Regions from separate parts of the Paracoccus zhejiangensis genome, predicted to be linked through region 2. Evidence: riboswitches for the same ligand, from Rfam matches in the RefSeq annotation. Region 2 holds a riboswitch; each other region holds the start of a gene.
What was found. Region 2 has a riboswitch for thiamine pyrophosphate ahead of thiC (phosphomethylpyrimidine synthase ThiC). Riboswitches for the same ligand answer to the same signal wherever they lie in the genome.

Region 1 (7,966 bases), 1.2 Mb from region 2:
CCCTCGCCGATCTCGACCCCCTTCACCGCGTTGATCGACATCATCGCCGCGGCCAGATCCGTGTCCAGCTTGGCATAGACCGGCGCGCCGAGACCCGGCGGGCAGCCCTCGATCAGCACCTCGACCGCCGCGCCGACGCTGTTCTGGTCCTTGCGGATGCCATCGAGATAATCTGCCCAGGCATCCGCCGCCGTGGCATCGGGCAGGAAGAACGGGTTCTCGTCGATGGCCGAGCGATCGAAACGCCCGCGCTCCAGGTGCATCGCGCCCATCTGCACCATATAGCCAGTGATCCTGAGGTCGGGCAGCATCTGTCGCAGCACCGCATGGGCCACGCCCCCGGCGGCGACCCGCGCCGCTGTCTCGCGCGCCGAGGAACGCCCGCCGCCGCGATAGTCGCGATGGCCGTATTTCAGCTGGTAGGTGATATCGGCATGGCCCGGGCGATAGGCCTGCGCGATATCGCCGTAATCCTTGCTGCGCTGGTCGGTATTCTCGATCATCAGCTGGATCGGCGTGCCGGTGGTCCTGCCCTCGAACACGCCCGAGAGGATGCGCACCTGGTCGGCCTCGCGCCGCTGCGTGGTGTGCTTGCTGGTCCCCGGACGGCGGCGGTCCAGAAACTGCTGGATGAAGGCCTCGTCCAGGGGCACGCCCGGCGGCGTGCCATCGACGGTCGCGCCAAGCGCCGGGCCGTGGCTTTCGCCCCAGGTGGTGAACCGGAATTCGCGGCCAAAGGTGTTGTAGCTCATGCGGTCTCTCCGGTCAGGGATTTCAACTCGTAGATCAGGTCCAGCGCCTCGCGCGGGGTCAGGCTGTCGGGATGGATGGCCTTGATGCGCGCATCAACCGGGCTTTCCTTGGCCCTTGCCGGGGCAGGGGCCGCAGGGGCCGCTCGGAAGAGGGGCAGGTCGTCGATCAGCGCGGCCGGACGGGCTGCCCCCTCGCGTTCGCCCGATTCCAGCGCGGTCAGCACCTCGCGCGCGCGCTCGACGACCGAAGCCGGCAGGCCCGCCAGCCGCGCCACCTGCACGCCATAGCTGCGATCGGCGGCGCCCTTTCGGACTTCATGCAGGAAGATCACCTCGCCCTCCCATTCGCGCACGGCGACGGTGGCGTTTTCCACCCCGTCGAGCCGCGCCGACAGCGCCGTCATCTCGTGGTAATGGGTGGCGAACAGCGCCCGGCAGCGGTTGGCGCCGTGCAGATGCTCCATCACCGCCCAGGCAATCGATAGCCCGTCCCAGGTTGCAGTGCCGCGCCCGATCTCGTCGAGGATGACCAGCGCATGATCGTCGGCCTGATTGAGGATGGCGGCGGTCTCGACCATCTCGACCATGAAGGTCGAGCGTCCGCGCGCCAGATCATCTGCCGCGCCGACCCGGCTGAACAGCTGGCTGACCATGCCGATATGGGCGCGGCGGGCCGGGACATAGGCGCCGGCCTGTGCCAGCACCGCGATCAGCGCGTTCTGGCGCAGGAAGGTCGATTTGCCGGCCATGTTCGGCCCGGTCAGCAGCCAGATCGCCGGGGTCTCGCCGGTGGTCAGGTCGCAGTCATTGGCGACGAACCCCTCGGCCTTGCGCTTCAGCGCGCGTTCGACGACCGGATGCCGCCCGCCCTCGACCAGGAAGGCGCGGCTGTCATCGACGCGCGGGCGCGACCAGCTTTCGCCGGTGGCGATATCGGCAAAGGCGGCAGCCAGATCGATCTCGGCCAAGGCCCGCGCCGCCTGACCGATGGCGGCGGCCTGATCCAGAACCGCGCCGCGCAGGCGTTCAAAAATGCCGCGCTCGATCTCGAGCGCCCGGTCGCGGGCGTTCAGGATGCGGGTTTCCAGTTCCGACAGCGGGACGGTGGTAAAGCGGATCTGGTTGGCGGTGGTCTGGCGGTGGATGAAGGTCTCGTTCAGCGGCGGGGCCAGCATCTTCTCGGCATGGGTTGTGGTCGTCTCGATGAAGTAACCCAGCACGTTGTTGTGCTTGATCTTCAGGCTTTGAACGCCCGCCAGCGCGATGTAATCGGCCTGCATCCCGGCGATGACGCCCCGGCCCTCGTCCCTGAGCCGCCGGGTTTCGTCCAGATCGGCCTCATGGCCGGGGGCGACAAAGCCGCCATCGCGGGCCAGCAGCGGCGGTTCGGCCACCAATGCGTCATCCAGCAGGTCGATCAGTTCGTCATGGCCTGTCAGGTCGCGGGCGGCATCCAGCAGCACCTGCGGCGCGTCCTCGGGCAGGCGGGCGGCGATCCCGGCGCCTTGGGTCAGCCCGGCGCGGATGGCGGAGAGATCACGCGGGCCGCCCCGGTCCAGCGCCAGCCGCGACAACGCGCGGTCCATGTCGGGCACGCGCGAAAGGGCATCGCGCAGGTCGGCGGCAAGGCGGGCATCCTCGACCAGCGCCGTCACCGCATCCTGCCTTGCATGGATCAGCGCCAGATCACGGCTCGGCGCGCTGATCCGCCGTTCCAGCAGACGCGCCCCCGCCGCCGTCACCGTGCGGTCGATGGCCGACAGCAGCGACCCCTCGCGCCCACCCGACAGGGCCTGCGTCAGTTCGAGGTTGCGACGCGTGGCGGCGTCGATCTGCATCGCCCCGCCGGCGCGTTCGCGGACAGGCGGGCGCAGCAGCGGCAGCTTGCCCTTTTGCGTCATGTCCAGATAGTCGACGATCGCGCCCATGGCCGACAGCTCGGCCCGGGTGAAGGCACCGAACCCGTCCAGCGTCTCGACCCCGTAAAGCGCCGACAGCCGCCGCGCCCCCGCGCCGCTGTCGAAGGCACCGGGCGGCAGGTCGGTCAGCGCCGCACCGGCATCCGCCGCCAGATCGTCAAGGTCCGCACCCTCGACGGCCAGAAGCTCGCGCGGGGCGAGCCGCGCCAGTTCCGGGGCAAGGCGGGGCAGCGAACATTCCATCACCTGAAAGGCGCCAGTGGAAATATCGACCCAAGCCAGCGCCGACTCCTCGCGCACCGTGGCGAAGGCGGCGAGGAAGTTGTGGCGGCGCGCCTCCAGCAGCGATTCCTCGGTCAGTGTGCCGGGGGTGACCAGCCGCACGACATCGCGGGCGACCACAGATTTCGAACCGCGCTTCTTGGCCTCGGCCGGGTCCTCCATCTGCTCGGCAATGGCCACGCGGAAGCCCTTGCGGATCAGCGTCAGCAGATAGGACTCGGCGGCATGGACCGGCACGCCGCACATCGGGATCGGCTCGCCCTGATGGGTGCCGCGCTTGGTCAGCGCGATGTCGAGTGCGGCGGCCGCGGCCACCGCATCGTCAAAGAACATCTCGTAGAAATCGCCCATGCGATAGAACAGCAGCGCGCCGGGATTGGCCTCCCGGATCGCCAGATATTGCACCATCATCGGAGTGGGCTGGTCAGTCATCTGCGCCTTGCCTGTCGTTCCTGGCGTTTCTAGCCGCTTGCGCTGGCCGGTGGAACCTCTACATTTGCAGCCACCTCGGGGTGCCCACAGGGCTGAGACGCGATAGCGGACCCGTTGAACCTGATCCGGCTCACACCGGCGGAGGGAAGGTTTCGCGATCCTTCTTTTCGGAACCCTGACAAAGGAGGTCGCGATGAAACGCCTTGCCCTTCTGGCCCTGCTGGCCGCCAGCCCCGCGCTGGCGCAGGAAAAGCCGGTGCTGACCGTCTATGCCGAGGATTACGTCACCAGCGAATGGGGGCCGGGTCCGAAGATCGAGGAGGGGTTCGAGGCGATCTGCGGCTGCGACCTGACATTCGTCACCGGCGACATCCTCCCCCGCCTCCTGATGGAAGGCGAGGGGACCGAGGCCGATGTTGTCTTCGGCCTCAACACCGATGTGCTGGCCCGCGCCCGCGCCTCTGGCCTTTTCGCGCAGCATGGGCAGGACACTTCGGATATGTCTCTGCCCGTGGCTTGGGAGGATGACATCTTCCTGCCCTATAACTGGAGCGAGACCGCCTTCATCTATGACGAGACCCGCACGCCAAATCCGCCGAAAAGCTTCGCCGAATTGCTGGACGCGCCCGAGGATCTGAAGATCGTCATCCAGGACCCGCGCGGTTCGATCTCGGGTCTGGCGCTGCTCTTGTGGGTCAAGTCGGTCTATGGCGAGGGCGCGCCGCAGGCCTGGGCCAAGCTGGCGCCGAAGGTGCTGACCGTGACCAAGGGCTGGTCGGAAAGCTATGGCCTCTTCACCGAAGGCGAGGCCGATATGGTGCTGTCCTTCACCACCTCGCCCGCCTATCACATCGAGGCCGAAGGCGACAAAACCAAGCACGCCGCGATTTTCCCGGAGGGGCATTATTTCCTGACCGAAGTGGCGGCGCAGGTGAAGGGCACGGATCAGCCGGAACTGGCGCAGAGCTTCATGGACTGGGTGCTGACGCCCAAATTCCAGAGCGTCATTCCCCATGCCAACTGGTCGCTGCCGTCGAAACTGCCCGAGGCCGACTGGCCACAGGTGATGCGCGATCTGCCGCGACCGGACAAGACCCTGTTCTATAGCGAGGACGAGGCCGAGGCGCTGCGCCGGCCGGCGCTGGATGAATGGCTGGCGGCGTTCTCGCAGTAAGACCCGGTCTTGGCGGGGTGGTCACGGCCGCGCTGCTGGCCGGGCTGATCCTTGGCACGCTGGCGGCGGTGGCAAGCTTTGCCGGCGGGCTTTCGGGGCTGGGGCCGTGGGACTGGCGCGCGGTCTGGTTCACGCTGTGGCAGGCCGCCGTTTCGGCCACGCTTTCGGCCATGCTCGCGATCCCGGTCGCGCGGGCGCTGGCGCGGCGGCGGTTTCCGGGCCGTTCGGTGCTGGTCACGCTTCTGGGCGCGCCCTTCATCCTGCCGGTGATCGTCGCGATCATGGGGCTGATCTCGGTCTTTGGCCGGAACGGGCTGCTGAACGAGGGTCTTCGTGCCCTCGGCCTGCCCGAGATCAGCATCTATGGCTGGCAGGGCGTCATCCTCGCCCATGTCTTCTTCAACCTGCCCTTGTCGGTGCGGCTGCTGTTGCAGGGTTGGCAAGGGATCCCCGCCGAACGCTTCCGGCTGGCCGAGAGCCTTGGCTTTGCACCCCGCGACATCACCCGGCATCTGGAACGGCCGATGCTCAGGGCGGTGCTGCCCGGGGTCTGGCTGGCGGTGTTCCTGGTCTGTCTGACCAGTTTCGCCGTGGCCTTGGCGTTGGGGGGCGGGCCGAAGGCCACGACGGTCGAGCTGGCGATTTATCAGGCCTTCCGCTTCGATTTCGACATGGGCCGCGCGGCGACGCTGGGGCTGGTGCAGGTTGGGCTGTGCCTTGGCGCCATGGCGCTGGCCAGCCGGTTCACCATCCCTGCGGGTTTTGGCGCCGGCATGGACAGCGCGGCATCGTTGCGCGGGCCGGGTGGCTGGCGGCGCGGGGGCGATGCGCTGGCGATCACGCTGGCGGCGGGCTTCCTGCTATGGCCGATGTTGACCGTGATCCTTGCCGGCCTGCCGCGCCTTCCGGCGCTGGAGGCGACGGTCTGGGTCGCGGCGGGGCGCTCGGTCATCATGGCGCTGGTCTCGGCGCTGCTGACGCTGGCGCTGGGGCTCGTCTTGTCGCTGGCCATCGCACGGGGAAGTGCGGGATGGCCCGCCCGGCTGATCGAGGCCGCCGGGATGCTGCCGATCATTGCCTCGCCGCTGGTGCTGGGTACTGGCCTTTATCTGATCCTGCGGGTCTGGATCACGCCGGGGCAACTGGCGCTGCCGGTGACGGTGGCGATCAACGCGGTGATGGCGCTGCCCTTTGCCCTGCGCGCGCTGATCCCGGCGGCGCGGGTGCTGGAACAGGACTACGGACGGCTGGCGGCGTCGCTGGACCTGCGGGGCTGGGCGCGGCTGCGCCATCTGACCCTGCCGCGTCTGGCCCGGCCCTTGGGCTTTGCCGGCGGGCTGGCGGCGGCGCTGGCCATGGGTGATCTGGGGGTCATCACGCTGTTCGCCAGCGACCAGCCGACACTGCCGCTGAAGCTTTACCAGTTGATGACGGCCTATCGCATGGCCGATGCCGCCGGATGTGCGGTGCTGCTGATGGCGATCAGCTTTGCCCTCTTCTGGGCCTTTGACCGGGGAGGGCGGCTGAATGCTTGAGTTTCGCGGGGTGCGGCTGGCGCTTGGTGATTTCCGCCTCTCTGCCGATCTGACCGTCGGGACCGGGGCGAGGGTGGCGGTGATCGGGCCGTCGGGATCGGGGAAATCGACGCTGCTGGGGCTGATCTCGGGCTTCCTGGTCCCCGATCAGGGACAGGTGCTGTGGCAGGGGCGCGATCTGGCGCCACTGTCGCCGGGGCAAAGGCCGGTCTCGGTGCTGTTTCAGGACCAGAACCTGTTTCCGCATCTGAGCGTCGGGCAGAATGTCGGCCTTGGGTTGCGCCCCGACCTGCGGCTGTCACCGGCCGAGCGGGAACGGGTCGCAGGCGCTTTGGCGCGGGTCGGGCTGCAGGACATGGCAGACCGCCGACCGGCGCAGCTCTCGGGCGGCCAGCAAAGCCGGGTGGCGCTGGCGCGGGTGCTGCTGCGGGCGCGCCCGCTCCTGCTTCTGGACGAACCCTTCGGCGCGCTTGGCCCGGCGCTGAAGGACGAGATGCTGGACCTGCTGGCCGAGATTGCCGGGCAGACCGACGCCACGGTGCTGATGGTCACGCATGATCCCGACGACGCGCGCCGCTTTGCCCCAGAGACCATCGTGATCCATGACGGCCGCGCCGAACCGCCCGTGCCGACCGGCCCGCTGCTGGATGATCCGCCGCCGGACCTCAAAGCCTATCTGGGAGGATAGATGGACGAGCATTGCGCCCGGCAGGAGTTTCGCCCCATCATGCGGCGAAAAGCGGAAAGGAAGCGGATGAAACGGTTGCTCATCACGGGGGCAGCGGGCGCGCTGGGGCAGATGTTGCGAGAACGGCTGGCGCCGATGGCCGAGGTGCTGCGGCTGTCGGACATCTCGGATCTGGGACGGCCGGCGAAGAACGAGGAAGTCTTTACCTGCGATCTGGCCAATGAAGAGGCGGTGTTCGACATCGTCGCCGATTGCGACGGCATCGTGCATCTGGGCGGCGTTTCGGTCGAGCGCAGCTTTGACCAGATCTCGCCGGCGAACCTGCGCGGGGTCTATAACCTCTACGAGGCGGCGCGGGTCAACGGGATGCCGCGCATCCTTTTCGCCAGCACCAACCACACCATCGGCTTCTACAAGCAGGATCAGCGCCTGCACGCCAGCGACCCGGTGCGGCCTGACGGGCTTTACGGCGTTTCGAAGGTCTTTGGCGAGGCGATGGCGCGGATGTATTATGACAAGTTCGGGCAGGAAACGGCGATCGTCCGCATCGGCTCTTGCACGCCCGAGCCGAAGGACTGGCGGGCCTTGGGAAGCTGGTTCAGCCATGACGATTTCGTCTCGCTGATCGGCACGGTGTTCCGCGTCCCGCGCCTTGGCTGCCCGATCATCTGGGGCGCGTCGAAGAACGATGCCGGCTGGTGGGACAATTCAGCGGCAGGTTACCTGGGTTGGGAGCCGCAGGACAATGCTGCCGACCACCTTGACCGGATCGTGTCCGAGGTGCCGCGCCCGGCGAAGAACGCGCCGGTCGCCGTCTACCAGGGCGGCAGCTTCACCGCCGAGCCGATTCACCGCGAGAAGAAGTAGTTCCGAGCCCTTCGCGGGCTGACCGGATGCCAAATCAGAAGATCGCGCCTCAACTGGGGCGCGATCTTCTTCATTTTGTGCAAAACTCGGGCAGATGGGCGCCCTTTCCCCGCGTCTTTCCCGCGGACATCGAGGTTTTTGCAGGGCTGGCACATAAATGGTATACCAGAATTGCGGAAACCATGTTAGACGGCGTGCCATCGCAGAGGAGGACTGACGAGAATGACCATCAAGAAAACCATGATCTGCACCGCTGCCCTGATCGGACTGGCCGTGCCGGCGGCAGCCGAAACGCTGCGGATTCAAACGCATTACGC
Region 2 (7,966 bases):
GCGATGAGACGGATGAAGCCGAGATCGGGAAAGGTCTGGAAGCGTCGCTGCCGGTTCTGGGCGCATTAGACACGCTGGCATCAGAGGGGCATGTCTTGAACGGCCGGACACTCACGCTGGCTGATTGTCACCTTGCGCCGATGATGGCGTATTTCGTCCAAGCTGCCGAGGGACGAGCTGCACTGGCCGAGTATTCTGCACTTCATGACTGGTGGGCGAATGCGTCCGAGCGAAGAAGCACCAAAGAAACCGATCCCGGTCTACCGTCAGCCTGACAGCGTGATCCGGTGACAAGGACTATTGGACGACAGCGCTGCATCGGGCAGGCCGAACCCGGACCTGCCCTCCGCCGCCGGCACGGGCCCGACACCTCCCCTCACTCCTCCCCCACCCTCACATAAACCTCCCCACCCTCCCGAAACTTCGCGGCCATCGCCTCCATCCCCTGCTTCTGCGCCTCCGCCCGAATGTCATGCGATATCCGCATCGAGCAGAACTTGGGCCCGCACATCGAGCAGAAATGTGCGACCTTGTGGGCCTCTTTCGGCAGGGTCTGGTCGTGGAAGCTGCGGGCGGTGTCGGGGTCGAGCGACAGGTTGAACTGGTCCTCCCACCGGAATTCGAACCGGGCGCGGGACAGGGCGTCGTCGCGGCGCTGGGCGCCGGGCAGGCCCTTGGCGAGGTCGGCGGCATGGGCGGCGATCTTGTAGGTGATGACGCCGGTTTTCACATCGTCGCGGTCGGGCAGGCCCAGATGCTCCTTGGGGGTGACATAGCAGAGCATGGCGCAGCCGAACCAGCCGATCATGGCCGCGCCGATGCCGCTGGTGATGTGGTCATAACCCGGCGCGATATCGGTGGTCAGCGGCCCGAGCGTGTAGAATGGCGCCTCGTGGCAGCAGTCCAGCTGCTTCTCCATGTTCTCCTTGATCTTGTGCAGGGCGACATGGCCCGGCCCCTCGATCATCACCTGACAGTCTTTGGCCCATGCGATCTTGGTCAGCTCGCCCAGGGTTTCCAGCTCGGCAAACTGGGCCTCGTCATTGGCATCGGCGATCGAGCCGGGGCGCAAGCCGTCGCCAAGCGAGAAGGACACGTCATAGGCGCGGCAGATGTCGCAGATCTCGTCGAAATGCTCGTAGAGGAAGCTTTCACGGTGGTGGTGCAGGCACCATTTCGCCATGATCGAGCCGCCGCGCGAGACGATGCCGGTCACGCGGTTGACGGTCATCGGCACCATATGCAGCCGTAAGCCGGCATGGATGGTGAAATAGTCGACCCCCTGTTCCGCCTGCTCGATCAGCGTGTCGCGGAACACCTCCCATGTCAGGTCCTCGGCGATGCCGTTCACCTTTTCCAGCGCCTGATAGATTGGCACCGTGCCGATCGGAACCGGGCTGTTTGGGATGATCCACTCGCGGGTGTTGTGGATATTGCGCCCGGTCGAGAGGTCCATGACCGTATCGGCGCCCCAGCGGATTGCCCAGACCATCTTGTCGACCTCTTCCTCCATCGAGGAGGTGACGGCCGAGGTGCCCATATTGGCGTTGATCTTCACGAGGAAGTTGCGCCCGATGATCATCGGCTCGGATTCCGGGTGGTTGATATTGGCCGGGATGATGGCGCGTCCCGCCGCGATCTCGGCGCGGACAAATTCGGGGGTGACGTAATCGGGGATGCTGGCGCCCCAGTCCTGACCGTCGCGGGGGCAGGGGGCGGGGTCGCGCAGCTGGTTTTCACGGATGGCGACGAATTCCATCTCGGGGGTGATGATGCCGGCGCGGGCATAGGCCAGCTGGGTGACGGCCTTGCCGTCCATGGCGCGCAGCGCGCGCGGCCGGACCGGGAATTCCGGGGTCAGCCGGTCGCCGGTGACATGGCCGTTATCCTCGGGCTGGACCGCGCGGCCATGATAGGCCTCGACATCGCCGCGCGCCGCGATCCAGCTGTGGCGCAGGGGGGCGAGGCCGCGGGTGATGTCGGCGGTGATCGCCGGATCGGTATAGGGACCCGAGCTGTCATAGACCGGCAAAGGCGGCTCTCCGGCGGTGGGATGAACCGAGATCTCGCGCATCGGCACGCGCAGGTCCGGGTGCAGCAGGCCGGGGACGTGGATCTTGCGCGAGGCGGGCAGTTCGTCGGTGGTGATCTTCGGGGTAGGGATGTTCATGCGCGGTGCTCCTCAAGCCGTTTACTCAAAAGGACACCAATCGAGTTCGGCCTGGGAAACAGGGGCCTTGCGGCCCCCTGTCGGCAAGGCAGGTGGGCGGGTTTGCCGCCCCGGTCTCTGCTCGCCTAGCTTCCTACGCCAGTATCAACTGGGTCAGGTTCAAAGGGTCGCATCACCGGGCATTGCCCCGTCAGCCTCTCAGTCCCCTTAGGCGGGACTCCCCTGCGTGGGTTCTGCTTATAGGAGAGTAGGTTTGTTGGAAAGGCCTATCGCCGCCGCCGCACCGCCGCCTTCAGTTCCGAGAGCTTGTAGGCGCCGGTCAGGAAGGCGAGGGTGAAATAGATCGCCGCCCCGCCAAGGACCAGCACGGCCAGACCGGGGATGCGGGCTACGCCTGCGGCGTCGAGCCAGCCCTCGATGAACCAGAGCGCCAGCGCCATCAGCGCCGAGGCCAGCACGATCCGGGGGGCGGTGCGGCGCAGGCGGTCATCGGCGCGGGCGGCCTGACCCATGGACCTCGTGCCCCACCACAACTGCCCGACCATCACCCATGCGGCGATCGTGGTGCCAAGCGCGGCGGCCAGAAAGCCCATCGGCCCCATTAGCCCGAAGGCCACCGCGGCATTCACCACCATGGAATAGAGCGCATAGCGGAACGGGGTCTTGGTGTCCTCACGCGCGAAATAGAGCGGTTGCAGGATCTTCTGCAGCACGAAGGCTGGCAGGCCGAGGGCATAGACCACCAGCGCGCGGGCGGTCTGCACCGTATCCGCGGCGGTGAACTGGCCGCGCTCGAACAGCGTGGCGACCATCGGCACGGCGATGACGGCGATGGCGAAGGCGGCGGGCAGGGTGAGGAACAGGCCAAACTCGGTCGCGCGGCTATAGGCCGACTGGCCGCCGGCCTCGTCACCCGCGCGCAACCTGCGGGCAAGCTCGGGCAGCAGCACCACGGCCACGGCCGCGCCGACGACGCCGAGCGGCAGCTGGTAGAGCCGGTCGGAATAGGAGAGCCAGGCGATCGCGCCCTCGAATTGCGAGCCGACCTGACGGCCGATCAACAGGTTCAGCTGCACCACGCCGCCGGCGAAAGCGGCGGGCAGGGCCACGGCCAGCAGCCGGCGCATGTCGGGCGAGAGGCGCGGGCGGCGGGGCAGGAAGGTCCAGCCAGTGCGATGGGCATCCCACCAGACCAGCCCCAGCTGGGCAATGCCGGTCAAGGGCGTGGCCCAGGCCAGCGTCAGGCCCATGTCCCAACCGCGATAGCGCGCCAGACCCATCGCCGCGATGAAGAGAAGGTTCAACAGCACCGGGGCGGCGGCGGCGGCGGTGAAGCGGCCATTGGCGTTCAAGACCCCCGAGACCATCGAGGCCATCGAGATCAGCAGGATATAGGGGAAGGTGATGCGGCCATACTCGACCGCCAGCGCAAACCGCTCGTCGCCCGCAAAGCCCGAGGCCATCAGCCAGACCAGTCCCGGCATGAAGATCATCGCCACGGCCGAGATCGCCAGCACCACCATGAACAGGCCGGAAAACGCTTCCGAGGCAAAACGCTGCGCCTCGGTCCGGTCCTCGAGCTTCTTGGCGAACATCGGTACGAAGGCGGTGTTGAAGGCGCCTTCCGCGAAGAAGCGGCGGAACATGTTGGGCAGCGACAGCGCGATCAGGAAGGCTTCGGCCACCGGCCCGGTCCCGAGCCAGGCCGCCATCAGGATGTCGCGGATGAAACCCGACACCCGCGATACCATCGTCCAGCTTCCCACCGAAAGGAAGCCGCGCACCAGTCCGGGTCTGCTCATGCTGTCGTGCCTGCCCTGTCCGCGCCTTGCTGGATCGCCGCGCGCAGTTTCTTTTCCAGCGCGTCGCGCTTGGCGTCGCTGAAGAGTTTCATCCCGAACATGTCCTTGACATAGAAGCTGTCCACCACCTGCGCCCCGAAGGTGGCGATGACGGCGCTGGCGATCTGGATATGGTTTGCCGCCAAGGTCCGCGTCAGGTCATAGAGCAGCCCCGGCCGGTCGCGGGTATCGACCTCGATGATCGTATAGATATCGCTGCCCTCGTTGTCGAAGGTGATATGGGTCGGGAAGCGGAACTCGCGCTCGCGCTTCCTGATCTTGTCGCGGTCGGCAAAGGCGTCGCGGGCCACCACTTCGCCCTTCAGCGTGCGGTCGATCATCTTGCGCAGACGCGGCAGGCGATCCTCGGCATAGGGATGGCCGTCGGCATCCTGCACCCAGAAGACTGCGGTCGCAAAACCGTCCTTGGTGGTATAGGTGCGCGCGTCTACCACGTTCGCCCCCATCAGCGACAGCGCCCCGCAGAGCCGCGAGAAGATGCCAGGATGGTCGGCCAGAACGAAGGTGGCGCGGGTGGCGTCGCGGTCGGTATCGGGCTTCAGGTCGATGCGGATCTCTTCGCTGCCGATGCCGTCCAGCAGCCCGGCAAAGACCGCCTGTGTCTCGGTCGGCAGGCCCGGCCAATAGCTGTCGTAGTGCCGCGCGATCTCGGAGCGGATGGCCTTGGCGTCCCAGCCCTTGGCGACCAGAAGGTGGCGCAAGCTGCGCTTGGCCTCGTTCTGGCGCTTGTCGCGGTTGATCTCTTCCAGCCCGCCATCCAGCGCGGCGGCGGTTTCCTGATGCAGCTTGCGCAGCAGCATCGCCTTCCAATTGTTCCAGGTATTCGGGCCGACGCCGCGAATGTCGCAGACCGTCAGCACCAGAAGCAGGTCCAGCCGCTTTCGGGTCTTCACCGCCTTGGCGAAATCCCTCAGCGTGCGCGGGTCGGCAATGTCGCGCTTCTGCGCCACGTCCGACATCAGCAGGTGATTGCGCACCAGCCATTCGACCGTCTCGACCTCTTCGGCGGAAAAGCCGAGCCGGGCCACCACCCGCCGCGCCAGCCGCGCGCCAAGGATCGAGTGATCCTCGGGCCGGCCCTTGCCGATGTCATGGAGCAGCGTCGCCAGATAGAGCACCCGGCGGTTGATCCCCTCCTGCATGATCTCGTGGCTGAGCGGCAGATCATCGGGATGCTCGCCCCGCTCGATCTCGGCCAGGGCCGCGACGCATTGGATGGAATGCTCGTCCACGGTGTAGTGGTGATAGACGTTGAACTGCATCATCGCCACGATCGGCTCGAATTCGGGGATGAAGGCCGACAGGACGCCCAGTTCGTTCATCCGGCGCAGCGCGCGTTCCGGGTTGCCGTGCTTCAACAGCAGATCGACAAAGATCCGCGAGGCCTCGGGATCGCTGCGCATGGCATCGTCGATCAGGTCGAGGTTCGAGGTGACCAGCCGCATGGCGTCGGGATGGATCAGTAGGCCGGTGCGCAAAGCCTCTTCGAACAGACGCAGGATGTTCAGCGGCTGGCTGAGGAAGTCCTTGTCATCGGCGATGGCGAGGCGGCCCAGCTCCTCGGTAAAGCCCGGGCGCAGCTTGCGGCGGCGGCGGAAGAGGCGGCCGAGGAAGGGCGCCTTGCGGACGTGATGGGCCTCGAGCGCGGTCAGGAAGACCCGCGTGACCTCGCCCACATTGGTGGCGTGGCGGAAATAGTCCTGCATGAAATGCTCGACATCGCGGCGGCCTTGGCCGTCGCGATAGCCCATGCGGCGGGCGACCTCGACCTGCATGTCGAAGGTCAGCTGATCGACCGGACGCCCGGCGATCAGGTGGATATGGCAGCGCACGGCCCAGAGGAAATCCTCGGCCTGCCAGAAATTCAGGTGCTCCTCGCGGGTGAAGAAGCCGAGATCGACCAGTTCCACCGCGCGGTCGACGCGGTGGATATACTTGCCGATCCAGTAGAGCGTCTGCAGGTCGCGCAGCCCGCCCTTGCCCTCCTTGACGTTCGGTTCCAGTACATAGCGCTGGCCGCCCTGCCGCTCGTGCCGCGCCTCGCGTTCAGCGAGCTTCGCCTCGACGAATTCCGGCACGGTCTTGGAGAAGAGATCGGCCCAGAGCCGCTCGCGCAGATCCTCGGCCAGCGGCGCATGGCCGGTGACGAGACGGTGTTCCACCAGCGCGGTGCGGATGGTCATGTCGCCGGCGCCAAGGCGCAGGCAGTCATCGACGCTGCGGATCGAATGGCCGATCTTCAGCTTCATGTCCCAGAGCATGTAGAGCATGGATTCGACCACGCTTTCCGCCCAGCCTGTGACCTTGTAGGGGGTCAGGAACAAGAGGTCGATATCGCTTTGCGGCGCCATCTCGGCCCGGCCATAGCCGCCGACGGCCAGCACGGCCAGACGCTCGGATTCGGACGGGTTGGGCTGCGGGTGCAGACGGGTGGTGGCGACGTGGTGGATGGCAGTGACGATGCCATCGGTCAGGCTGGCAATGGCGCGCACGGTCTCGCGCGCGGCGCGGGGATGGCTTTCGAAACCGGTGACGATATCGGCCATGGCCGATTTCCGCGCCTCGCCGAGGATGCGCACGGCGGCCGAGCGGATCTCGCGCGGGGTGGTCAGCGGCGCCAGTTCGGCATCGAGCGTCGGCAAGAAGCTGTCAGGATCGAAAATGGCATGCGCCCCGGGCAAGGCCGGGGCGCTCTGGACGGGCAGGCCGCCCGTGCGTGAGGGTCGTCTGGTCGGCAAGATCAGGACCCGAAGCCACCGAAGCCGCGCGGTGCCGGATCGAGGATCACCAGCTGGTTGCCGCGGATCGTCGCCACCGCCAGCGCGCGCTGGTTGGTGCCGTCGGGGCGGAAGCGGAAGGCGCCGTTCACGCCCGAGAAGCCGGCGCGCTGCGTCAGGCCCGAGCTGGCCACCGCGTCGCGCTTGCCGGCGCGCAGGTTGGCGGCAATCGCGGCGACGCTGTCATAGGCGAGGCCGGCCAGTTCATGCGGCGCCTCGCCATAGGCGGCGCGGTACCGCGCCTCGAAGGCTGCCTTGCGAGTGGTGTCAGGGATCGCGAACCAGCCGCCCTGCAGCTGCGGCAGTTGCAGGCGCGAGGCCGGCTCGTCCCAACGGGTCAGGCCCATGAACTGGGTGACCTGGCTGGTGACGCCGGCGGCGGCCAGTTTCTCGGTCAGATAGGGTAGCACCGCCTGATTGTTGGCGGTCATGAAAATCGCGTCGATCTGGCCCGACTGCGCGGCCTGGGCGATCTGCGGGGTGACCCCGTCGATGCCGGTGATCGAGACCGGATGGGTGACCCGGCCCGCCAGCGTGGCGCCGTTCCGGGCGATGGCGGTCTCGATGGCGCGGGCGCCGACCTGGCCGGCCACGTCATCCTCGGCCACGGTCAGGACCCGGCGCTTGCCGTTCCGGACGCCGTAGCTGACCAGCCGGTCGGCGACATTGGCGAAGCTGTTGCCGATGATGAAGACATTGCCGCCGGCAATGTCGGCATTGTTCGAGAAGCTGATGACATTGATGTCGCGGCTCGCCATGGCATTGCCGACGGCATTGGCGGAATCGGCGAAAAGCGGGCCGAGAATGACCTTGGCCCCGGCATCGGCGGCCTCGGTGGCGCGGGCGACGGCGCGTCCGGCATCATCGCCGGAATCGTAGATCCTGAGGTCGATCTGCGCCCCCTGGGCATCGGCCGCGGCCATGCGCGCGGCGTTCTTCAGGCTGCGCGACAGCCATTCCAGGTCGGCGCTGCCGGTGCCTCCGGGGGCCAGCAGGGCGACGGCCACGGGTGCCTTGGGGTCGACCATCTGGCCGGTCTGGCTGCCCCCGGGTCCGGCCATGCCGATCGGCTGGCAGGCTGCAACCAGCAGTGCCGAGACGAGTGCAGCGGCGGTCATACGGGCCCGCATCAGGACCGACCGGGGCAGCGCGGGGCT
Region 3 (7,966 bases), on a different replicon from region 2:
CAATGCCAGCGGAAATTCGCTTGTCCGAGGTTTCCTCTGCGCCAAAGACCGCGCAACGGCCGGGTCAAGGCCGCCTGTCGGGCGACCATGCCGGCGGGCTGATCGACTCGCTCTTGCTGATCCTCGCCCGCGTCGGGGCCAACCTGCTGGCGCTGGTCTGGACGCTGCTCCTGACCCGGCTGGTCCAGCCCGAGCTGTCGGGCGTCGCCTTCCACGCCATCGCGCTGGCGCAGATCGCCTCGATCCTCCTGACGCTGAACGTCGAATCCGGGGCCATGCGGCTTCTTGTTCCGGCCCTGCACGAGGGTCGGCTGGACGAGGCCGCAGGCTTCATCCGCTTCAACCGCCGCATGGTCTGGCTGACCGCGCCGATCCTCGGGCTGGCCGCTTTGGTCTGGGCGCAGCTGCAGGGCAACGGGCTGCTGGTCGGCTGGATTGCCGTCGCCGCTGTCATGGTGGCGCTGGCGCGGCTGACCGCGCGGCACGCCACCGCGCTTGGTGCCATGCGGCGCGGGCTGTTGCCGCGGCTTCTGACCGGGCCCATCGTCCTGACCCTCGGGCTGGGTCTCGCATGGCTCACGGACACAAGCCTGCAGCCCTGGCATGTCGCCGCCCTCTTCGCGCTGTCCGAGGGGCTGACCGTCCTCATCCAGCACCACCTGCTGCGCCAAGCCTTCGCACCGCTGGCGGGCCAGCCGACCCCGATGGCGGGCTGGCGCGGCTGGATCTCGCTCGGCCTCTGGCTCTCGCCCGGGCTGATGATGAGCGAGTATCGCAAGGCGCTGCTGATCGCCACCGCCGCATGGGTGTTGACCCCGGCCGAGCTGAGCCTCGTTGCCGTGGCCTTCTCGATCATCAACATCATCAATTTCGGCGTGGTGGCAGTGGACGTGGCCTTCAGCCCGCGCATTGCCCGCGCCATGGCGGCGGACCAGCCCGCCAACCGCGACCGGCTGCTGGCGACATCGGCGGCGATCAAGCTGGCCGGGCTGACGGTTGGCGTTATCGGCACCGCGCTTCTCGGGCCGTGGGTGCTGGGCTGGTTCGGGGCCGAATACCGCGCCGCCGGACCGGCGCTGATGATCCTGCTGGCGCTGCCCGCCACGGCGATCCTCTTCGGCCCGGCCTCGGTCATCCTCTCTGCGCGTGGCCTCGGGCGTGCCGATTTCACCGGCAACATTCTGGGCGCGCTGGCGATCGTGGCGGCCATCCTCGCCGGCGGCGCGGGCTTCGGCCTGACCGGCGCGGCGCTTGGCGCGGTGCTGGGCCAAGGCGTCGCGCTGGCGATCATGGCCGCGCAATCCCGCCGCCTCCTGGGCATCGATCCCACATTGATGAGCCTGCGCCACTTGCGCCGCAGCGCGAGCGAGACCGCATCATGACCCATTACCGCCCCGATCTCGCCCGCGAGACCGCGCTGACCGGGCGCGAGGTGCTGATCGTCGTCCCCGCACTGAACGAGGCACGCGCGATCGAGCCCTGCCTGCGCTCGCTGATGGCGGGCGATCCGCGTCTGGCCCATGCGCATCTGGTCGTCGCCGATGGTGGCAGTCGCGACGGCACGCAGGCCATCGTTGCAAGCCTGCAGGCCGAGTTCCCGAACCTGTGCCTGATCGCCAACCCCGAGCGCCTGCAATCGGCGGGCATCAACCGCGCCGTGGCCGAGACGGCGCTGCCGCACCACCGCATCCTTGTCCGCGCCGATGCCCATGCGATCTATCCGCCGGGCTATGCCATGGCCGCCGCCGACCGGCTGGCGGATCTGGGCATGGCCTCGGTGGTGGTGCCAATGGATTCCCGCGGCCAGACCGCCTTCGCCCGCGCCGCCGCCTGGATCGTCGATACGCCGCTGGGGTCAGGCGGCTCGGCCCATCGCGGCGGGCATCGCTCGGGCGAGGTCGATCACGGCCATCATGCGGCGATGGATCTGGGATGGTTCCGCAGCATCGGTGGCTATGATCCCGGCTTCAGCCATAACGAGGATGCCGAACTGGACCACCGGCTGCGCGCGGCGGGCGGGCGGATCTGGATGGCGGGCGACCTGCGGCTGGATTACCAGATGCGGCCCGGGTTCCGGGCGCTGGCGCGGCAATACTGGAACTATGGCCGGGGCCGGGCGCGCACGGTGCTGAAGCACCGGCTGAAGCCCCGCCTGCGGCAACTGGCCCCGGCGGTGAACCTTGTCCTGCTGCTCGTCGGCGCGGCGCTGTTCCTCGCGGGTCTGATAACCGGCCTCGGCTGGCTGACTGCACTTGGCGCGATCTGGCCCGCGCTTTACGCCGGCGTCCTGCTGACCGCCTCGCTCTGGATGACCAGGCGCCATCGCGACCCGGCGGGCCTCTGGGCCGGGCCGGCACTCGCTGCCATGCACCTGCCCTGGGGGGCGGGGTTTCTGACCGGTATTCTGAAGGGAGCCACCCGATGACCACCAAGATCGACATCCTGATGTGCACCTTCCGCCGCCCCGCCGTGGCCGAGGCCATTGCCACGCTGGCGCCCCTGCGCCTGCCGCCCGACAGCGACGTGCGGCTGGTCATCGCCGATAATGACGATACCGACAGCGCAAGGCAGGTGGTGGCCGAGGCCGCCGGTGCCCTGCCCTATCCCTGCCAGTACATCCACGCCCCTGCCCGCAATATCTCGATCGCGCGCAATGCCTGCCTTGATGCCGCCAGCGACCGGGGCGCGGACTGGATCGCCGGTCTCGATGATGACGAGGCCGTGCATCCCGACTGGCTGGTCGAGATCATGGCCGTGGCCCGGCAGGCCGATGGCGCCTTCGGCAAGGTGCTGGCGCAATACCCCGAGGATGCCCCCGACTGGCTGAGCCGCCTCGATTTCCACTCCACCCATCCCGAGCGGACGCCACAGCCGATCCGCACCGGCAACAGCGGCAACGTGGCGCTGCGCTGGCAGGGCACGCCCTGGCAGGATGAGCGCTATGACCTGTCGCGCGGCCAGTCGGGCGGCGAGGATACCGAGTTCTTCCTGCGCCTGACCGGCATGGGCGCGCGGATGCTGCCCGCCCCTCGCGCGATCCTGACCGAGCCGGTGCCGCCGGCGCGGCAGACGCTGGACTGGCTGGGGCTGCGGCGCCACCGCATGGGCCAGACCCATATCGTCACGGCCGAGACCCCGACCGAGCGCACGCGACTATTCGTCACCGCCTCGGCCAAGGCCACCTATTGCCGGTTGCGCGAAAAGCTGGCGGGCGACGAGACCGGACGCATCTTCTGGTACCTGCGCGGGCAATTGCATCGCGGCGTGATCGCGGGCCTGCGCGACGTGACGCCGCCGCAGCTTTACGGCAAGGACCCGGTATGAGCCCTGCGCCTTCGGACCTTGCCGGGCTGCCGGTCGCCGTCTTCGGCATCGATCTGGCCGAGCCGGCCCAGATCCGCCGCATCCGTTCGCTGATCGCGCTTGGCTGCGACGTGACCTCGTTCTGCCAGCGGCGCGAGGGCAGCCCGGAGTTCACGCCGGACTGGCTGAACATCGATCTGGGGCTGGTCCGGCATGGCGACATCCGCGGACGGGCGCGGGCGGCGGCGCGTTCGGTGCGGCTGGCGCTGGCGGGATGGCGGCAGCTTGCGGATGCGCAGGTGATCATCGCCCGCAATCTCGACATGGCGCTGATCGCGCTGGCGGCGCGGCGGCTGGCGTCGATCCGCGCGGGCAAACGCCCGGCCCCGCTGGTCTATGAATGCCTCGACATCCACGACCTGATGACCCGCCCGGGCCGCGCCGGGCAGATCATGCGCCGGGCCGAGCGTCATGTGCTGGCGCAGGCGGCGCTGCTGGTGGTCAGTTCCCCCGGTTTCATTCGCGAGTATTTCAAGCCCATACAGGGCTATGACGGTCCGGTCGCCGTGGTCGAGAACAAGCTGTGGCTGGGCCTCGACCCGGTCAGCCGTCCGGCCCGACCCCTGCCTGAACCCCGTGCCGAGGGCGCCCCCCTGACCATCGGCCTCGTCGGCTCGATCCGCTGTCAGGCCTCGATCGATCTCTTGATGCAGACCGCCGACCTGATGGGCGACCGCTTGCGGGTCCGCATCTCGGGCGCGCTGCACGACCACGCGCTGAGCGGCTTTCATCAGGCGGTCGCCGCCCGTCCGAACGTCGAGTGGACCGGCCCCTATGCCTATCCGCAGGGACTGGCAGGGGCCTATGCCGGCTGCGATCTGGTCTGGTCCCAGGACATGTGGCAGCGGGGCACGAATTCCGACTGGTTGCTGCCGAACCGCATCTATGAGGCCAGCTGGTGCGGCTGCCCCTCGGTGGCGCTTGCAGAGACCGAGACCGGGCGGCGCATCCGCGCGGACGGGCTTGGCCATGTTATCGAGACCCCCACCCCCGAGGCGCTGGCCGCCCTCCTGTCACGCCTGACGCCCGAAGACCTGGCCGAGGAGCGCGCCGCGCTTCTGGCCCGCCCCGAGGCACATTTCGTACAGGCCGCCGAGGACGTGCTGCCCTTCCTCGCCCCGGCCCGTCCGGTCCCGCCGACAACCCCCCTTGCCCATCCCCGGCTTTCCCACTAGCTTCCGCCGCACTTACTCGTTGGGGTGCCCCGCTTGACCGGGGCTGAGAGGCGAATGCCGACCCATCGAACCTGATCCGGTTAATACCGGCGGAGGGAACGGGTAGCTTGACGATGCCGGGCGGATCATCCCCCTGCGCTTGTCTTCCCCCAAATCCATCCGTCGGTCGAAGGGGGCGACGTGACGGATATAGCTTTGACCATCGCAGGCTCGGACAGCGGCGGTGGCGCGGGAATTCAGGCCGATCTGAAAACATTTTCTGCGCTTGGCACCTACGGCGCCAGCGTGCTGACCGCCATCACCGCGCAGAACACCCGCGCCGTCACCGCCGTGGAAACCCTGTCGCCCGCGCTGATCCGGGCGCAGATGGAAGCCGTCTTCGACGATCTGCCGGTGAAGGCGGTGAAGATCGGGATGCTGGGTGATCCTGTGGTGATCCGCACCGTGGCCGAGGGGCTTGCGGGGCGCGGTCTGCCGGTGGTGCTCGACCCGGTGATGGTGGCGAAATCCGGTGACCGGCTGCTGGCCGCCGAGGCGATCGCGGCGCTGCGGGGCGAGCTGCTGCCGCTGGCGACCGTGCTGACCCCGAACCTGCCGGAAGCGGGCGAGCTGCTGGGAGCGGAACCCGCCGCCGACCTGACGGCGCGCGAGGCGCAGGGCCGGGCACTTCTGGCGCTGGGGCCGGACTGGGTGCTGATGAAGGGCGGCCATGACGCGGGCGAGGTCTGCACCGACCTGCTGCTCGGACCCGAGACCCATCGCCTGACCGCCCCCCGCATCGCCACCCGCAACACCCACGGCACCGGCTGCACCCTCTCTGCCGCCATCGCTGCCGGACTGGCGCAGGGACTCTCCGTGCCCAAGGCGGTGACCCGCGCCCATGCCTACCTGCAGGGCGCCATTGCCGCTGCCGACCGGCTGCGGATCGGGTCGGGCCACGGGCCGGTGCATCATTTCCATGCGCTCTGGGGGGCCGGGGCATGAGCGGCATCCGCATCCTTGGTGCCGGGGTGATGGGCCTGACGCTGGCCACCGAACTGACCGCGCGCGGCCATCAGGTCGAGCTGGTCGATCCCGAACCCACCCCCGGCCCGCATGGCTGTTCCTTTTGGGCGGGCGGTATGCTCGCCCCTTATTGCGAGGGCGAATCCGCCGAGGAGCCGGTGGAGCGGCATGGCCTTGGGGCGATTGGCTGGTGGCAGCGTCATGCCGGCGGCGTCAGCCGGCAGGGCACGCTGGTCCTCGCGCTGAACCGCGACCGGGGCGAGCTTGCCCGCTTCGCCCGGCGCAGTCGCGGCCACCGGCTGCTGGACGGCGAGGCCATTGCCGCGCTGGAACCGGACCTTGCCGGGCGCTTCACCTCGGGTCTGTTCTACGAGGCCGAGGCGCATCTGTCGCCGCGTGATGCGCTGACGGAATTGCGCCGCCGGCTCGAGGCGAAAGGAGTGGCGGTCCACCGCGCGCCGCCCGCCACCAAACCCGACCAGCTGATCGACGCCCGCGGCCTTGCCGCCCGCGATGCCCTGCCCGACCTGCGCGGTGTACGGGGCGAGATGATGGTCTTGCGCTGCCCCGGCGTGACGCTGAACCGCCCCGTCCGGCTGCTGCATCCGCGCATCCCGCTCTACATCGTGCCGCGCGGCGATGGCGTCTTCATGCTGGGCGCAACGATGATCGAAAGCGACCGGCGTGGGGTGGTGACGGCGCGCTCGGTGCTGGAACTCCTCTCCGCCGCCTATGCGCTGCTGCCCGCCTTTGGCGAGGCGGAACTCTTGGAAACCGGCGCCGATGCCCGCCCGGCCTTTCCCGACAACCTGCCCCGGCTGCGGCGTGTCGGTTCGACCCTCTACGCCAACGGGCTCTACCGCCACGGCTTCCTGCTGGCCCCGACCGTCGCTGCGATGGCGGCGGATCATCTGGAGCGCGGCATCATTCCCGAGTTCATGGACGAGGTTTTTGCATGATGATCACCCTCAATGGCGAGCCGCGGGCGACCGAGGCCGCGACGCTGGCCGATCTGCTGGCCGATTGCGGCTTTGGTGCCAAGGTCGCCACCGCCCTTAACGGCGATTTCGTCCCTGCAGCCCTGCGCACCACCACCCCGATCGCCGAGGGCGACCGGATCGAGGTCGTCGCGCCGATGCAGGGGGGCTGAGCCATGCCGGTCTTCTATGGCACCACGGTCGACAGCGCGCTGATGCTGGGCACGGCGCAATATCCCTCGCCCGCGATCCTGGCCGAAGCCTTCCGCGTCTCGCAGGCGGGCATCGCCACGGTCAGCCTGCGCCGCGAGGCGGGCGGGGGTCAGGCCTTCTGGGACATGATCGCCGGGCTCGGCACGCGCATCCTGCCCAACACCGCCGGCTGCCATACGGTCAAGGAGGCCGTCACCACCGCCCATATGGCGCGGGAACTCTTTGCCACAAGCTGGATCAAGCTCGAGGTCATCGGCCATGCCGACACGCTGCAACCCGATGTTTTCGGACTGGTCGAGGCCGCGCGCATCCTGACCGAGGACGGATTCGAGGTCTTTCCCTATTGCACCGAGGATCTGACGGTCTGCGGACGTTTGCTCGAGGTCGGCAGTCAGGTGCTGATGCCTTGGGGCGCGCCGATCGGCTCGGGTCTGGGGCTGAACAATCCCTATGGCCTGCGCAGCCTGCGGGCGCATTTCCCCGATGTGCCGCTGGTGGTCGATGCCGGGGTCGGCCTGCCGTCCCATGCCGCGCAGGCCATGGAGATGGGCTTTGACGCCGTGCTGTTGAACACCGCCGTCGCCAAGGCCGGCGATCCGGTCGGCATGGCGCGGGCGATGGCACTGGCGGTCGAGGCCGGGCGCGCGGCCTTCGAGGCGGACCCGATGGAGCCGCGCGACATGGCCGCGCCATCCACCCCCGTTCTCGGAAAGGCCTTCCTCGCATGACCCTGCCCCGCTTCTATCCGATTTTTGAAACCGCCGACTGGATCGGGCGGATGCTGCCGCTTGGCGTGAAACTGGTGCAGCTTCGGGTCAAGGATCGACCTGACGCCGAGACCCGCGACGAGATCCGCCGGGCGCAGGCCTTGTGCCGCGCGGCGGGGGCGCTGCTGGTCGTCAATGACCACTGGCAGATCGCCATCGACGAGGGCTGCGACTGGATCCATCTCGGGCAGGAGGATCTGGACAGTGCCGACCTCTCGGCCATCCGCGCCGCCGGCATCAGGCTCGGCGTCTCGACCCATGACGAGGCGGAACTGGCCCGCGCGCTGGCGCTGACGCCCGATTACATCGCCCTCGGCCCGGTCTGGCCCACGATCCTGAAGAAGATGAAATGGCACCAGCAGGGCGTTGAAAAACTGACCGAGTGGAAGGCGCGGACCGGTGGCATTCCCCTGATCGCCATTGGCGGGCTCAGCATCGACCGCGCGCCCTTGGCCTTTGCCGCCGG

Region 1: linked by a shared signal. The riboswitch ahead of CX676_RS12925 (thiamine ABC transporter substrate-binding protein) and the one ahead of thiC (phosphomethylpyrimidine synthase ThiC) in region 2 are both predicted to bind thiamine pyrophosphate.
Region 3: linked by a shared signal. The riboswitch ahead of thiD (bifunctional hydroxymethylpyrimidine kinase/phosphomethylpyrimidine kinase) and the one ahead of thiC (phosphomethylpyrimidine synthase ThiC) in region 2 are both predicted to bind thiamine pyrophosphate.

What each region holds. Positions count from the first base shown of each region.
Region 1 is NZ_CP025430.1:2,674,557-2,682,522, reverse strand. Features, by position in the region: gene aroC (chorismate synthase) at 1-752, opposite strand, end outside; gene mutS (DNA mismatch repair protein MutS) at 749-3,385, opposite strand; TPP riboswitch at 3,452-3,549, shown strand; gene CX676_RS12925 (thiamine ABC transporter substrate-binding protein) at 3,579-4,559, shown strand; gene CX676_RS12920 (thiamine/thiamine pyrophosphate ABC transporter permease ThiP) at 4,535-6,094, shown strand; gene CX676_RS12915 (thiamine ABC transporter ATP-binding protein) at 6,087-6,782, shown strand; gene CX676_RS12910 (NAD-dependent epimerase/dehydratase family protein) at 6,849-7,649, shown strand; gene CX676_RS12905 (TRAP transporter substrate-binding protein) at 7,872-7,966, shown strand, end outside.
Region 2 is NZ_CP025430.1:3,850,195-3,858,160, forward strand. Features, by position in the region: gene CX676_RS18725 (glutathione S-transferase family protein) at 1-275, shown strand, start outside; gene thiC (phosphomethylpyrimidine synthase ThiC) at 377-2,170, opposite strand; TPP riboswitch at 2,284-2,404, opposite strand; gene murJ (murein biosynthesis integral membrane protein MurJ) at 2,437-3,972, opposite strand; gene CX676_RS18740 ([protein-PII] uridylyltransferase) at 3,969-6,770, opposite strand; gene CX676_RS18745 (penicillin-binding protein activator) at 6,773-7,939, opposite strand.
Region 3 is NZ_CP025431.1:161,070-169,035, reverse strand. Features, by position in the region: gene CX676_RS20090 (lipopolysaccharide biosynthesis protein) at 21-1,382, shown strand; gene CX676_RS20085 (glycosyltransferase family 2 protein) at 1,379-2,425, shown strand; gene CX676_RS20080 (glycosyltransferase family 2 protein) at 2,422-3,324, shown strand; gene CX676_RS20075 (glycosyltransferase family protein) at 3,321-4,538, shown strand; TPP riboswitch at 4,549-4,653, shown strand; gene thiD (bifunctional hydroxymethylpyrimidine kinase/phosphomethylpyrimidine kinase) at 4,719-5,522, shown strand; gene CX676_RS20065 (FAD-dependent oxidoreductase) at 5,519-6,502, shown strand; gene thiS (sulfur carrier protein ThiS) at 6,499-6,693, shown strand; gene CX676_RS20055 (thiazole synthase) at 6,697-7,461, shown strand; gene CX676_RS20050 (thiamine phosphate synthase) at 7,458-7,966, shown strand, end outside.